2 regions of the Pseudoalteromonas sp. N1230-9 genome follow, and region 1 is predicted to be linked to the other one. Evidence: predicted binding sites of a transcription regulator. Region 1 holds the regulator's gene; the other holds the start of a gene.
What was found. Region 1 encodes LexA, which represses DNA repair genes until DNA is damaged. Its sites were predicted from a motif close to TACTGTATNNNNATACAGTA; they were not measured.
Positions count from the first base shown of each region.

Region 2: LY624_RS12000 (YebG family protein) is a predicted target of LexA. The motif match lies at 4,640-4,659, and genes of this name have one in related genera.

Region 1 is NZ_CP090419.1:3,456,543-3,464,452, reverse strand. Features, by position in the region: gene LY624_RS16270 (hypothetical protein) at 1-275, opposite strand, end outside; gene LY624_RS16265 (S41 family peptidase) at 268-1,893, opposite strand; gene LY624_RS16260 (endonuclease) at 2,006-2,644, opposite strand; gene LY624_RS16255 (hypothetical protein) at 2,795-3,514, opposite strand; gene LY624_RS16250 (hypothetical protein) at 3,672-4,052, shown strand; gene LY624_RS16245 (PaaI family thioesterase) at 4,058-4,498, opposite strand; gene lexA (transcriptional repressor LexA) at 4,660-5,277, shown strand; gene LY624_RS16235 (hypothetical protein) at 5,408-5,584, opposite strand; gene coxB (cytochrome c oxidase subunit II) at 5,791-6,933, shown strand; gene ctaD (cytochrome c oxidase subunit I) at 6,933-7,910, shown strand, end outside.
Region 2 is NZ_CP090419.1:2,568,555-2,576,464, forward strand. Features, by position in the region: gene LY624_RS11975 (bifunctional diguanylate cyclase/phosphodiesterase) at 1-1,716, opposite strand, end outside; gene LY624_RS11980 (chorismate mutase) at 2,050-3,201, shown strand; gene dsbB (disulfide bond formation protein DsbB) at 3,332-3,850, shown strand; gene LY624_RS11990 (DUF6170 family protein) at 3,850-4,152, shown strand; gene LY624_RS11995 (helix-hairpin-helix domain-containing protein) at 4,170-4,463, opposite strand; gene LY624_RS12000 (YebG family protein) at 4,713-5,018, shown strand; gene putP (sodium/proline symporter PutP) at 5,092-6,603, opposite strand; gene LY624_RS12010 (EAL and HDOD domain-containing protein) at 6,979-7,910, shown strand, end outside.

The DNA.
Region 1 (7,910 bases):
TCAGAAGGAATTGAATGAGCGCCCATTATTGGCAATCCATCAGGTCCTTTACCTGTACCATGATCAATTAAAAGCACAGCACTTTTGGTGAACACATCATCAGCTAAGGTCACTAAAGCCCCCCCTTTAGCTGATTGAATGGCCTGTTGTAACTCGGTAATCACGCCTGGGTTGATGCGAGTTAACGTCGCATCTAGCGGTTGTTTTGCTTGGGTACTTTGACACGCAGTTAAACTCATCAGCAATGATGAAATAAAGAGGTATTTTTTACTCATCGCTATTTCCTTTTGTTGGTAAGGGGCGTGTTAAGTCCATATTCTCTTTATATAGCGGTTGTTTAGGAACGAGTGGTAAGCCTGTATCCGCTAACGCATTGACTGAGATGTTGGGCTGTTTGATTTTTGCTGTTTGAGTTGAAATAGGGCAGCGATTATTCGCGATATGGAAAAGTGCTGTAGATAATAAATCTTCGTTTTTATCGCCCAACTGATGGTTAAAATCGTCTGCAGCCAGACAACCTTGCACGTCGGCGTCAAACTGCGGAGTAGGAGTCGGTTTTAAGCCATCTGAATATTCACCGAACCCCTTTTCATTCACTCCTGAAAATTGAATAGTAAAGTAGGTTGTTGCACAGTTATGAGTTGGATTAAACCCGTACGGTTTACCACAAGTCTTATCACCAATTAGAATAACCTCTGCGTTGATGCCTTTGAGCCCATTAATAAATGCTTCTGATGCCGAGCAAGTTCCTTCAGTGCTAAGCACATACACTTTTGATAAGTTTAAATCGGGGAGTGTGTTGTTAGTCGCTTGAAAAGTTGAATAATCAATTTCAAAGTCAATAAATGGAAAGGGCGTATCATTGGGTTGTTTGTCGTTTCTAATGGTTTGATAATAGTCAAAACCTCTACTATTGGCAGGGCCTGCAACCATGTAAGCAAGTTGTGCAGAAAGAGCCAATACGCCACCACCGTTGTATCTAAAGTCAATCACAAGCTCATCGATCATATCGGTTTTGAACTTATTAACAGCATTAATAAGCTCAGGCTGGGCGATGCTTATGTGACTATTAAACTGCATATAACCAACTTTGGTGCCATTTTCAGTGATCAGTGTATTCACATTTTGCACAGGGGTTTGGGTTATATTACCTGCTACCACATTGATTGATTTTTCAGTACCATCATTGCTTCGTAGTTTAAGGTTATGGGTGCTGCCAGCTGTGGGGTTGAACAGTACTTCATTCAAAATTTCAATGCCAGCTTCGGTGTTGTCGTTAATACTTATATTATCCGCCGATAAAACCGTATCACCGCGTTGTAAACCCGCATTGGCGGCAGGTGAGCCATCCTCTAAATAGGCAATGCGTAGTATTCGAGGTGGTGTGTTACTAAGAAAAGCCCAGTTAATTCCGTAGCCCGATACAACACCAGATTGCGACTCTTTGAAGAAATCTTCAGTTGGCTGACTAAAATGAAAGTTGTCTTTGTTAGCGCCTGAGTCTGTCGTTTGAAATGTTTTCAGTTGAGCGTAGTAGGCTGCAACTGAGCTAAAGTCATTAGGGTTGTTGTCTTCGATTTCATCGTACCAAAGGTATGTTTCATCACTCCATGAGCGTAACCACATTTTTTCTGTAAACTCAGAACCAGCAGTGTCGGGGTAAGGCTGATTTTCATTGAATGGATCATTTCCTGTGCGAGGGACGGCGCATTGATCTTTAAACTCGCTGGATGGCGCAAATGTACCGGCTGTCCAAACAGTGGAAGAGTTAGCGGGAGGTGGAGTTACTGTATCTGTGTCAGAGTCTAACGAACTGCCCCCACCGCAAGCCGTTAAATAAAGGCTTGAAAAGAGAAAAAAAGTCGCCTGCGCGAGTTTGTTACTTTTAAACATGAGATTACTTTCCTGTAAACAGTTGTTGAAAAAGTATCAGTAAGTATACGCGATGACAATAAAGGGCGATCTAAATAGTGTAAATAAGTGTATAAATTTTCAGCGCATCATGTCAGTCTGCAGGTTCAAGTTTTTGCCATGCTTCAAAGAGCTTCTGTTGTTTGTTTGAAATAGCGAGTCCATAGGTTTTTTGCATATAGAAGTAAGTATCTGCAATGCGCTTTCGAGCATAAACTGGCGGTTCAACAACACGCTGTTTAAAGTCAACCTTAACAGGACATGCTCCGTACTGTTTGATGTTATTGGCTACCATACCAAAACGATAGTTAGAGCGATCAGCATTAATTTCACCGATGGCTGGTGCTAAGTTATTTATGTCAGCTTCCATTTGACGAAATTTTTTACTCACTTTTCGGCAATTTTTTCTACCACCTTCTTGCCAGCACTGCAGTTGATGACCAAACTCCCAAGCAGGTACAATATGCTCCCACTCAATACGGTGTGCCCGTATATTTTGTTTACCAGAACGAGTGACAGCATTTCGCGGCAGGTAGCCGCATCGCGTTGGATCAGGCACTAACTTTTTACCTTCACGTTTTATATCACAATCACAATATAGGCTCTTGGTGTCGTTTGGTAAGGTCTTTATTAGATATTTTTTGGCACTAGAAAAGCTAGAAAATTGCTCCGCAGAGGCAGTAAAACAAACCCCAAGGCAAAATAGTAAAGAGAAAAATAAACGCATATCCATCACATGTGTGAACTACAGGATTTGCTATTGTAGAGTGATAGCTCTAAAAGAAAAAGAGTTTGATTGTTATCGAGATAATCAGTCCGGACAATTCAAACTTCGACAAGTTATAAGCAAGGCACCAAAACAGTGGTGCCGATGCTGGTAGGATTATTTACTGATAATTGAAATTGACTTACGGCGTTTTATACGTAGGTTTTGTAGTAATAATAAAATGCCAGAAAGACAAAACAGTACGCTGGTGGCTGCAAAGCTTATAAGTAAGGGGTTATTAAAGTCCTCGCGCTCGTCGTAATCCATAATATGCAACATCCAGAAAAAGTCGAAAATACGCCAAATAGTGCTGCGTACTGTAATGACCTTACCTGTAGCGCTATCTAAATACAGGGTAGTTGTCAGCCAGTCATCAAAGCTGACTTGCCAAACATTCGCTTTGTATGCAATTTCTCTGGGTCCTTTTGCTAAAAGCTGTACTTGAGAGGTCTTTGCACTAATGAGTAGGTGTGCTTTAGCATTTTCAATAATCTCAGATTCACTTGGCCTAGCCATTACTTCACCCGTTATACCATCAAAGGTAAATGTACCGTTTAAAGTGGCAATTTCAATAGTGGGTTTTGTGAGTAAGTGGCTGTATTTTATATCACTAATTTGCTCAAACTGAGCTGTTATTGCATCAATTGATGCCATGTAATCATGTACTTTAAATGGATTACTGAGGCTGCGTTTAGCTAAGTGTTTGCCATGTACTTTTTCAAGTGGAATGGCGCTCATTACCAAGCCACCCAGCAGCCAAAAAAAGATTTGTATGGCGAGCAAGTAACCTAACCATTTATGCACTTTGCGGGCATATTTGAACATACGTTTATTCATAGAAAACCACTTGTTATTTTTGTATAGGTGCTATTGTAAAAGCTTAAATTAGGCTGCCAATGCGGCATAATGTCGCATTAACTGTATTCTAGATTTGGTATATAGACAAAACTGCGTTAAAGTTCCAATCGCTATTAATAGAGGGTAAAACGAAGGTATGTCGGAAATTCAATTTTTAAATGTAGACTTGGAGCTTGAATCAAAACACGATATAAGTGCACTGGTGGCTGATTTAAAGAAAAACGCCATGGTCTTACATTATGACAAAGATGAATATCGTCAACTTGCTCGTATTGAAGCAACAGCCGACATTAGCACGCCAGATAAAGCAATTAATCAATTATGCGAATTAATTGAGTCATGTTCACGCAATGCATTGAAACAGTGGCTTTCGTGTTCAAAACGAACATTTGATATTGGTTTTGAGTCAGGTGACTCGCCAAAATGTTTTAATCAAGCCCTGCACGCAGATACCTTATTACGTATTTCAGCCATTGGCGCAGGGATCGAAATTACCATTTACCCAGTTCAGAGCTAAGCTCGCTATCTTCGTTCTACCACTGCTGCGGTCATACGTGATACGCAGCACAGTTCACCTGCCGCATTACTAATTTTAATTTCCCAAACCGATGTTCTTTTCCCTAGATGAATAGGGCGTGTAATTGCTGTAAGTACGCCTTTGCGTGATGCTTTGAGGTGATTGGCATTTATCTCTTGGCCGACACAATAAAACTTTTCGAAGTCAACAACAAAATTTGCCGCATAACTGGCCACAGTCTCAGCTAGCACAACATTTGCGCCTCCGTGTACCATCCCCATTGGATTATGGTGGGCTGGTATAGCGGGCATGGTGGCAACTAGGTAGTCATCACCAATTTCGGTTATTTCAATGCCCATGGTTTTCATTAAAGTTCCTTCACCTGTAATGCCTTGTGCAAATTGCTGGCATTGCTCTAAAGTGATTGGCTGGTGCCAAATGCTCATGGTATTTCCTTAGCAAGCTAATTAAAGCTACTACCATATTGCATATAACTGTGCTGTTCAATGTTAGTTTTGTAGCAAAATGAGGTGGCTAATTTAAATTTGCGATTTTCAGATAACTGTATATACTCACAGTTAAATGTACTGTATGGAAAACCAGTTGTATGCGCCCATTAACGAAACGCCAATCGCAAATATTAGAACTTATTAAAGTATTTATTAAAGATACGGGCATGCCGCCAACTCGTGCCGAAATAGCTCAAACGCTTGGTTTTAAAAGTGCCAATGCTGCTGAAGAACATCTTAAAGCGCTGGCTAAAAAAGGCATGATAAAAATGAAGCCTGGTGCGAGTCGTGGTATTCAGTTAGTTGAAGAAGATGAGCCAGAACAACTAGGACTCCCTTTAATTGGTCGTGTTGCCGCAGGTGAGCCAATTTTAGCGCAGGAACATGTAGAGAGTCATTGTCAGGTTGATCCATCTTTGTTTAAGCCCGCTGCAGATTTTTTACTACGTGTTAATGGCATGAGTATGAAAGATATAGGCATTATGGATGGTGATTTACTGGCAGTACACAGAACACAAGTGGCTGAAAATGGTCAAGTTGTCGTTGCGCGTGTTGATGAAGATGTGACTGTAAAACGCTTAGAAAAAGCAGGTCGAAAAGTCCTCCTACATGCAGAAAATGACGAGTTTGCACCGATTGAAGTTGATCTCGAACACGAATCTTTCAATATTGAAGGATTGGCAGTGGGCGTTATTCGTAATGCTGATTGGATGTAACGCTAATATACTTAAGTAACTTTAGTGTTCTCAGTCACGCTCGTTTTTTGTTTTGATGTATTGTACTGAGTAAGATGTTTCCAAAATGGTGCGTCAAACTGATTTAATTTGGTGCGACGCCGCTTTTTACCTATTTAGCATCGATTTGTGACCCATTAGCGTTGCTGGGAGTCCATGTATAGCGCAGTTTTCCTTTCTTTTTGAGTTTTTGCTCTTCTCCTTTTTTTACAAATAACGCTCTGATTATAGTTGTTATTTTTGCACCAAAATAAACATTTCTTAGATTAAAAACTTGCTTATTGTTCATTTTTTAACTAATTGGTTAATACATTGTGTTAACACCGTTTTACTAAAAAGACACAAAATAATGTGCTGTGGTGTTAAACGATGAGCTTGTATCAGATTTCTGTCGTGTTGGTACGTGTTTGCTCTTAACAATAAAAATACGAATGGGCACCTAGCTGTACGCCTTTTCGCTTTGCGTCTTGCAATAGCATCTAAAGGAGCTGTCACATGGGTAAAATGCGTTATGCCTTGTGGCTTATATTAGTGTCTCTACCGCAGTTAGTATTGGCAAATAGTCAATTTAATATGCGTAAAGGGGTAACTGATATAAGTAATAATGTTTATGAGTTACACATGACGATATTTATTATCTGTTGTGTAATCGGCGTCATCGTTTTTGCGGTGATGTTTTGGGCTTTAATACATCATAGAAAATCAAAAGGGGCAAAGCCTGCCCAATTTCATGAAAGCACAAAAGTTGAAATTCTTTGGACTGCCATTCCGTTTGTGATTTTAATTGCCATGGCTGTGCCTGCCACAAAAACCTTAATCGCCATGGAAGATGCCTCTAAGGCGGATATCACCATTAAGGTCACGGGCTCTCAATGGAAATGGCATTACGAATATATGGGTGAAGATATTGCCTATTACTCGATTTTGTCGACACCAAAAGATCAAATAGATAACCAAGCTGAAAAGACAGCAAATTACTTACTTGAAGTCGATAAGCCGCTGGTTCTTCCTATCAATAAAAAAGTACGCTTTTTGATGACTTCTGACGATGTTATTCACTCTTGGTGGGTTCCTGATTTTGCGGTGAAAAAAGATGCAAATCCGGGCTTTATCAATGAAGCATGGACACGAATTAACGAACCTGGTGTTTATCGGGGCCAATGTGCTGAACTGTGTGGTAAAGATCATGGTTTTATGCCTGTTGTGGTTCAAGCATTACCTGAAGATGAGTTTGCAACTTGGTTAGCTGATGCCAAACAAGAAAAAGCGAATGCGGCAGCAGCGGATGCTGCATTACTTGATCAAACACTTGCGAAAGAAGAGTTAATGACACTAGGTGAGCAAGTCTACATGGCTAGCTGTGCAGCATGTCATCAGCCAACAGGTATGGGGCTACCAGGCGTATTTCCTGCGCTTAAAGGTAGCCCTATTGTACTAGGTGATGTTAAAGATCACATTGATATTGTGCTTCATGGCAAGCCTGGTACAGCAATGCAAGCATTCGATAAACAGCTTTCAATTAAGCAGCTTGCAGCTGTCATTACGTATAAACGAAATGCTTGGGGCAATGATACGGGTGATGTCATCCAGCCGAGTCAAATTCAAGCAGCGATTGATGCAGCAGCGGAGGCGAACTAATGAGTAACGTTATTAATGAGCAAGCCACTGAGCATGCGCATCACGACCATCACCCTGCTAAGGGTTTCAAGCGTTGGTTATATACAACAAACCATAAAGATATTGGTAGTTTATACCTCATTTTCTCACTAACCATGTTTCTAATTGGTGGTGCGATGGCAATGGTGATCCGTGCAGAGCTTTTCCAGCCGGGTCTGCAACTTGTTGATCCACACTTTTTTAATCAAATGACGACAGTACATGGTTTGATCATGGTATTTGGGGCAGTTATGCCTGCCTTTACTGGATTGGCCAACTGGATGGTGCCAATGATGATTGGTGCACCTGATATGGCTTTGCCAAGGATGAATAACTGGAGTTTCTGGATTCTACCTTTCGCTTTTTTAATCCTGTTAGCTTCATTGCTTATGCCTGGTGGTGGCCCTGCATTCGGTTGGACTTTTTATGCGCCACTGTCGACTACTTATAGTAACGATAACACCGCACTCTTTGTCTTCGCTGTGCATATAATGGGCATTAGTTCAATCATGGGGGCGATTAACGTTATCGTGACCATTGTGAACTTAAGAGCCCCTGGCATGACATGGATGAAGCTGCCATTGTTTGTTTGGACATGGTTGATCACCGCATTCTTATTGATTGCTGTGATGCCTGTGCTTGCCGGTGCGGTGACCATGGTGCTCACTGATAAATACTTTGCGACCAGCTTTTTTGATGCCGCAGGGGGGGGCGACCCTGTGATGTTCCAGCATATCTTTTGGTTCTTTGGGCACCCTGAGGTGTATATCATGATTTTGCCGGCGTTCGGTATTATCTCTACTATCGTGCCGACTTTCTCACGTAAAAAGCTATTTGGTTATGCCTCTATGGTGTATGCAACTTCATCGATTGCGCTGCTTAGCTTTATCGTATGGGCACATCACATGTTCACCACAGGCATGCCAGTTGCGGGTGAGTTGTTCTTTATGTACGCTACT
Region 2 (7,910 bases), 890 kb from region 1:
AAAATATGCCAGCTGCTCCATTTTTCGCTGGCTCTCTTTTACAAACGATATATCTTGTGCTGAGGCAACATAGCTGGTGATTTCTCCTGCGTCTTCACGAATAGGCGAAATACTTAACGACACCCACACTGACTGACGTTCATTTCCTTGCAGTAAAGTGTCACCACGCCAATAATTACGACTTCGAAGATCAACATCAATATCATCGACTAAAATTGCCATTTCCTGCGAAATAATGCTTAAAAGTGATGACCCCATGAAATGACGCTCTTCAAACCCAGTCATTTCAACCATCTTGGGGTTAACATATTCAATCTCAAAGTTTTGATTGGTAATAACCACACCGGTTCCTGAGAATGCCACTGCTTTTGACAGTCTATTTGCAGCTTTCTCTGCTATCTCTTTTTCACTTATACGCTGGTTTAATCCATCAATCAGCTTTCTAATTTCAATAGCCATGTCTCTAAAAGAGCCATTTAGTGTACCAATTTCGTCTTTATTTGCTTTTGGAAACTCAGTTTGTAGCTGACCTTTGCCAAAACTCACGACCGCATTTACTAATGAATGGATACGGCGAAGTACCAGTTGATACAATGCTTGATGCAACAACAGCGCCACTAAAATAGCGTATAGAATAAACAAACCAAAGAACTTCACTTTTAACTCTTCTAACGCAGATAATGCTGAAGAACGTTTTTTGTAAATTCCGATATACCAGTTTAAATGCTCAACTTTACGAATATTAATAATGTGTGTTTCGTCATTTTGAACAAATGAATTAGCTGACTCAGGTAATTTTAGGCGAATTGTTTCTGCGATGAGCTTTTGTAAGTCAGGATTAACAAAATCCTCTGTTCGTAACACTTTACCTTCTCGACCATATTGCTCTAGCATCGATTTTTCTAAATCTGGGTGTGCGAGTAACTGCCCTTTTGCATCGAATACTAATAGGTGTTGCTCACGATCTCCTATCGGCAGTTGAGCCAATAGCGTTTCGAGCGCAATATCACTGCCTGTAACACCAAAAAATTCATTACCTCGATAAACGGGAACAAGTACACTCACCACCCATTTATGCCAAATAGTGTCGTAATACACTTTTGACCACACAGCTTCCCTGCTCGGGTTGAGCACATTCTGAGCGTAATTAAAAGTTTCACCTTTTGTGAAATCAAAATCGCCAGGTACATTGAGTGCCCAGTTTGGTGGTGCAATACGAATAAAGTTATCTTTTGTAACTAGATAAAAATTAAAAAAGTCTTGGATAAGTGTTGGTGAAACAATTTTCCATAACGACTCTGAGTCGTTGATCAATTGCTTGTAAAATTCTGAATAGTTTTCTTCTGGGATAAAGGCAGCAGATAAACCATCTTCTGAGGTGCTGCGAACACTGCCATCAACTGCAAACTTAATATCAGCACTGTGTTTACTGAGTATATGAGACTCACTATTTAACAGCTGGCTGCTAACGACATTGTTTGCTTGCTCTGCAATATTGATTTTTGTTTTTATTAAACGGTCGAATTGACGGCTTAAGCGTTCACTCGAATGCTTTAAAAGCTCATGTTCTTCAAAAACAAGCTGTTTTTCTTCTGACTTAAGCATCAAAGCGGCTGCACATATACCTGCAATCAAACAAATTGCAGAAATCAGCAGCGATAACTTCATACTTAACGAATTCACACCAAAACGAGATGGCGGGCGTCGATACACCACTAGGCTACCTTATTAATAATTGTTATTATTTGTTCTCCAAAGGCAAATATACCAGATTCATTTTTAGATTTATAAATTTTTTATGAAGATTGATGAATTTTCCTCACTTAGCCGATGATTTGCAAATTACGTACAATATGCAGTTGACTTTATAAACCACACTTCTTACATTAACTGAATGAAACAAATTAACGCTCGCACTTACTTTTCTTTTTTTAGCTTCTTTAGATAGAGGAGGCTTAACTGTTTGCGAGATAATTTCACCGAATAGCTAAAGCCTCCCACTTGGGAGGCTTTTTTGTTTGTGCGCTGTTTTGGAATGAGGAAACCAATATGAGCATTGATACATTAAATGCGTTAAGACATGATATAAATGAAATAGATTCAGACTTACTTGTCTTACTAGCCAAACGACGCCGTATTAGCCACAGCGTTGTTGAATATAAAATTGCCAACAATAAACCAATCCGCGATGAAGCACGTGAGCAAGCGTTGCTCGAAAAACTAATTGGTTACGGAAAGTCGCTTGGTTTAGATGCCTATTACATTAACAATGTATTTCAAACCATTCTTGAAGACTCTGTACTCAACCAGCAAGCAATGCTACAAAAAAGCCTCAACCCAGATGCGATGAGTGAAACACACCGCGTCGCTTACTTGGGTGGTCAAGGTTCATATAGTCAATTGGCTTGCCATAAATACTTTAGCCGACGTCCAGGAAAGGTAATAGAAATTGGCTGTTCAAGCTTTGAACAAATTACAGGGAACGTTGAAAATGGACAAGCTGACTTCGGCTTACTCCCCATTGAAAATACTAGCTCTGGTAGTATTAATGAGGTATTTGATCTCTTACAACATGCGCAAGTATCTATTGTTGGTGAAGTGACCCACAGTGTTGAACATTGTTTGCTTGCCCTGCCAGACACAGAACTGTCTCACATAAATAAAATCTATGCTCACCCGCAACCTTTCGCCCAATGTAGCCGCTTTGTACAAGGGCTCGGTGATATTCAACATGAAACATGTGATTCAACTTTCCATGCACTGCAATCAGCATTAGATACGCCCAATAGCGCAGCAATCGGCTCAGCTCAAGCAGGGAAAAATGTTGGTCTAGAGGTTGTAAAAACAGGACTGGCTAATCAAAGTGAAAACCATAGCCGCTTTATTGTTGTTGCACGTAAACCACTACAGGTTTCTAAACAAATACCAACAAAAACAAGCTTGATCATGGCAACCAAGCAACAAGCTGGTTCATTAGCTGATGCGTTAATGGTATTTAAGCATCATCAAATAAACCTTGTAAAACTTGAATCTCGCCCTGTACCTGGTAACCCGTGGGAAGAGGTTTTTTATGTAGACTTAGAGGCTAACCTTGATGATTTACATGTCAAACAAGCACTCGAAGAGCTGAAAGAGCACACCCAATATATTCGTATTCTAGGCTGCTACCAAAGCGAGTCTTTACAAGCTGTCAGCGTTTAACGTAAAAACTAGTCGTAACACCAAAAGGAGCTAGCAAGCTCCTTTTTTGTTACGAATATTCACCGCAGACACTTGCACCCAAGGCACTCCCTAAGCATAATCTTGAAAACACTTCAAAATTGGATCTTTCATGAATTGGTTAGCTGAATTAGCAAGCAAAAGAACACCTTGGGTTTTACTCGCCTTAACCGCATTTGTTTTTGAAATAACAGCGCTGTTCTTTCAATACAATATGGGACTTGAGCCCTGCATAATGTGTATTTACCAACGCTTTGCTATGCTTGGCCTTCTTGGTGCAGGTATTGTCGGCGCAATCAACCCACAAAGTACCCTATGTAGACTTATCGCATTTGTTACTTGGGGGATATCTTCAATTTGGGGCTACTTTATTGCCAAAGAACACATCGCGATGCAAAACAATACAGACCCGTTTGCATTTAGCTGTGCATTTGAACCAAACTTTCCAAGCTTTATGCCTCTACACGAATGGATCCCAAGCTTCTTTGCTGCAACAGGTGATTGTGGAAACATAGATTGGCAATTTGCGTCAATGAGTATGCCTGCGTGGATGGAAGTTATTTTTGCAGCCTATTCACTTGTTTTTATCGCTGTTGTAGCAAGTCGTTTAGTAATTAAAAAGTCGTTGTAATGTTGTATTTTTTTTCTAGTCAAATTCCTGCTTTAAAAGAGTTTAAAGTAAGACAACGTCAGCAAATTATTGCTCTTGCACTTGCGCATTTAAGTCCTACACAAAAGATCATTTTATCTGTATGTAAACTTGTTTTTTTAGCGCCCCTGTTTTTAGGTTTAGCTTATTTTCAGGGCTGGTCGCTTGTGCCTTGGCTGCTACTAGCTGGTCTGAGCTATCCACTCATAACAACACCGATAGAAAACATGTTTGCGCTCCCCCATTTACAAGTCGCAATTAAAGAGTTTAAACAGGGCGAATAACCGCCCTGTTTACTTATTTAAAGAATAATTTTTCCTTCTAGCTGCGAGAACACCTTTTCACCGATCCCTTTTACATCTTTGAGTTGTTCTAATGATTTAAAAGGCCCCTGCTGAGTTCGGTGTTCTATAATCGCTTTGGCTTTTGACTCACCCACGCCAGGAAGCAAAGTGAGTTGCTCAACACTGGCTTTATTTATATTCACCTTTTGCTGTTTAACTTGCACAGCTCCTTTATCTTCAGCTGCACTAATAGGTAAAGTGGGCAATAAAGTTAAGCCTATTGATAGAAAGAGACTTGATAATAGTTTCATATTTTCCTCCGTGATATCCATTATGGATAGTTAAGTTAATTATCACCTAACGCTTATTGCATCCCTATCGTTTCTATAATGGTGACATCATTAAATAAACCTAAAACCGACCGCAATGTCAAATAATCACCACAAAAAATAGACTCATCAAACTTGCAAATTCCGCCACAAACGATTACTGTATATAAAAACAGTAATCAAAGTGGCGTTGCTACGCTACAAATGCCACGCTTAAATGCAGGAGAAATCATGGCTGTTGTTGTTAAATATGTTGTAGAAAGAAACGGAGTCGAGCGAATGACGTTTACTACTAAAAAAGAAGCTGACGCATATGACAAGATGCTCGACATTGCTGAATCACTAGAAATGATGCTTGAGAAAGTTGACGTACCACTTAGTGAGCAACAAATTGAATCTCTTGCACTTGAGATGGCAAAAGAAAAAGACCAATTTATGGCTGTTTTGAAAGGTATTAAAGAGGCCCCTGTAAAACCTAAAAAAGCAAAATCAGCCACCGACAATGTTGCAGATATAAAAGAAAAAGCAGCAGGTTAAAAATAAAAATCCAATAAAAAGGGCAACTCTATGTTGCCCTTTTTGTATCTAATCAAAAGTGTCTAATTAAAAATTACAGTGATGCCTCAACGTCATCAAATAATTTAGTAATTTCTTCTTTAGGTTCTGGTGTACTTAAACTCACAGCAACTATCGCAATACTTGATAGAATAAACCCAGGCACTATCTCATAGATAATTGCACTTAACTTTTGCCCATCAATCGTAACTGGTGCATAAATCCAAAATAGAACTGTCGCAGCACCCACAACCATACCCGCTATGGCTCCTTGAAGGTTCATACGTTTCCAGTAAAGGCTGAATAACACAAGTGGACCAAATGCAGCACCAAAACCTGCCCATGCATTACTGACTAGGTCAAGAATAGAGCTATTACGGTCATAAGCTAAGTAGATAGCAAACAACGCAACCAAAATAACACTAATTCGGCCGACTAAAACAAGCTCTTTCTGAGACGCACTGCGGTTGAGATATATTTTATAGAAATCCTCAGTCAATGAGCTTGAACACACCAATAACTGTGACGAAATAGTACTCATAATCGCCGCAAGAATAGCAGCAAGTAAGAAGCCAGCAATCAGTGGGTGGAAAATAAGCTCAGACAGCACTAAGAAAATAGTTTCTTTGTCATCAATTGGCATTTGGTTTTCCAGCATGTAAGCGGCACCAAATAGACCAGTTAGCACAGCACCAATTGCCGATAATGTCATCCACGACATACCCACACGGCGCATGGTCGGCATATCTTTCACTGAGCGAACAGACATAAAGCGTACAATGATATGTGGCTGACCAAAATAACCTAGTCCCCACGCCATTGCCGAGATGATGGCAATTGTTGAGCCACCTGCAAACCAGTCCATCATATTAAGTGCATGAATTTCCGATTCTTTCGGAGAGCTTAGTAATAAGTCATAGCGAGCATTAGCTAACGTATCCATAAACGGCTGGTCAAGCATAGTATAGGTCGCTATCGGTACTGCAAGCAGCGACACGAACATGATACAACCTTGCACAAAATCAGTTAAACTAACTGCTAAAAAACCACCGAATAATGTGTAAAGAACAACCACACCCGTTGTGATATACAAGCCCATCTCGTAACTCATGTTGAATGAATTTTCGAACAGCTTGCCACCCGCAACAACCCCTGATGAAGTGTATAATGTGAAGAATACGATAATAACAATAGCTGAAATTACGCGCAGAATATTTTTATTATCATCGAAGCGATTTGCAAAATAGTCTGGAATGGTGATTGAATCATTCGCTTTCTCTGTATACACGCGCAAACGTGGTGCGACGAGAAAATAGTTTGCCCAAGCACCAAGTACCAAACCTATTGCGATCCATACCTTGCTTAAACCAAACAAGTACATTGCACCTGGCAGACCCATCAGTAACCAACCACTCATATCTGATGCACCTGCTGATAGCGCAGCGACACTTGGTGATAGATTACGACCACCTAGCATGTATCCCGATACATCATCTGTTGATTGTTTGTAAGCATAAAGCCCAATCCCCAACATTACGATGAAGTACAATGCTAACGAAATTATCATTCCTGTTTCCAAATTAGCCTCCAATTATTGATTAATGTTGGCTTTTAATCCGAATAATGACTCGCAAGCCATTTAATTTTAAGACATTATTGGGGTAAAAACCGATATCACTCACGACTATATCATGCTTCTACCCTCCAACTCCAATCTAGCCGATGGGTAGCGGCTTTGACGCAACAAACACTTTGCTAACAATTTTTCTATTATTTAGACGCAAGTAATAGAATTCTATTACGATTTATCCTAGTCTTAGGATCTAAAGTGAAATAATAAAACAACTTTTCCCCGTTTCAGCTCTTTTACTAATGCTATTTCAAACGCAATGCAATATATTGCGGGGAAAAATGATTTAACTGATGTGGATTTGCTTCAAATATGTACTTTTACGCTGCGCGCCAACCAATTCTAGACAAAGAAAAGAAACTTGTAGGCTATGAACTTCTCTTTAGAGATGGTGTAGATAACGTGTTTCCTGAGATTGATGGTGATGAAGCGACTTCTCGACTCATTGAAGGCAGCCAATTCAACTTTGGACTTGATGATTTAACTGATAATAAGCCTGCCTATATCAACTTTACCCTAGAAACGCTGCAAAAAGGCTACCCGTTACTGCTTGGTAAAGACCAGATTGTTGTAGAAATTCTTGAAACAATCCAACCAGGGAAACGCCTTTTAGCTATAGTCAAAGACTTAAAAGAAAAAGGCTACACCCTTGCGCTTGATGATTATATTCATCAACCTGTTTGGCGTCATTTTTACCCTTTTATTGATATTATTAAAATCGACTTTTTAACCTGTACAAAGGAATCAATACAAGAAGTCATAGAAGCAATCAAACCTTTCCCTCAGATCCAGCTTTTGGCGGAAAAGGTTGAAACATATGAGAAATATCAACTTGCCGTTGATATGGGCTTTAGCTACTTTCAAGGCTTTTTCTTCTCAAAACCAGAGATGGTACAAAGTAAAACACTTCCCCCCTCAGAAATGGCACTTGCAGAGCTTTTGTATGAAACATCAAGCGTCGATGTAAACCTTAAAAAAATCACTGAAGTTTTCGAGCGAGACGTTAACCTATCATACAAGCTACTACGCTACTCAAACTCAGCAGCATTTAAGCGCCGAGCAGAAATAAGCACCATTAAGCAAGCGCTTATTGTATTAGGCAACGAAGAGATAAAACGTTTCTTATCACTGTTGTTTGCAGCACAAGTTGCCGCAGATAAACCTGCTGAGCTAATTCGACTGTCATTAACGCGAGCTCGCTTCACCGAACTACTTGCCATTAACCACGGTCAGCTACGTGATAC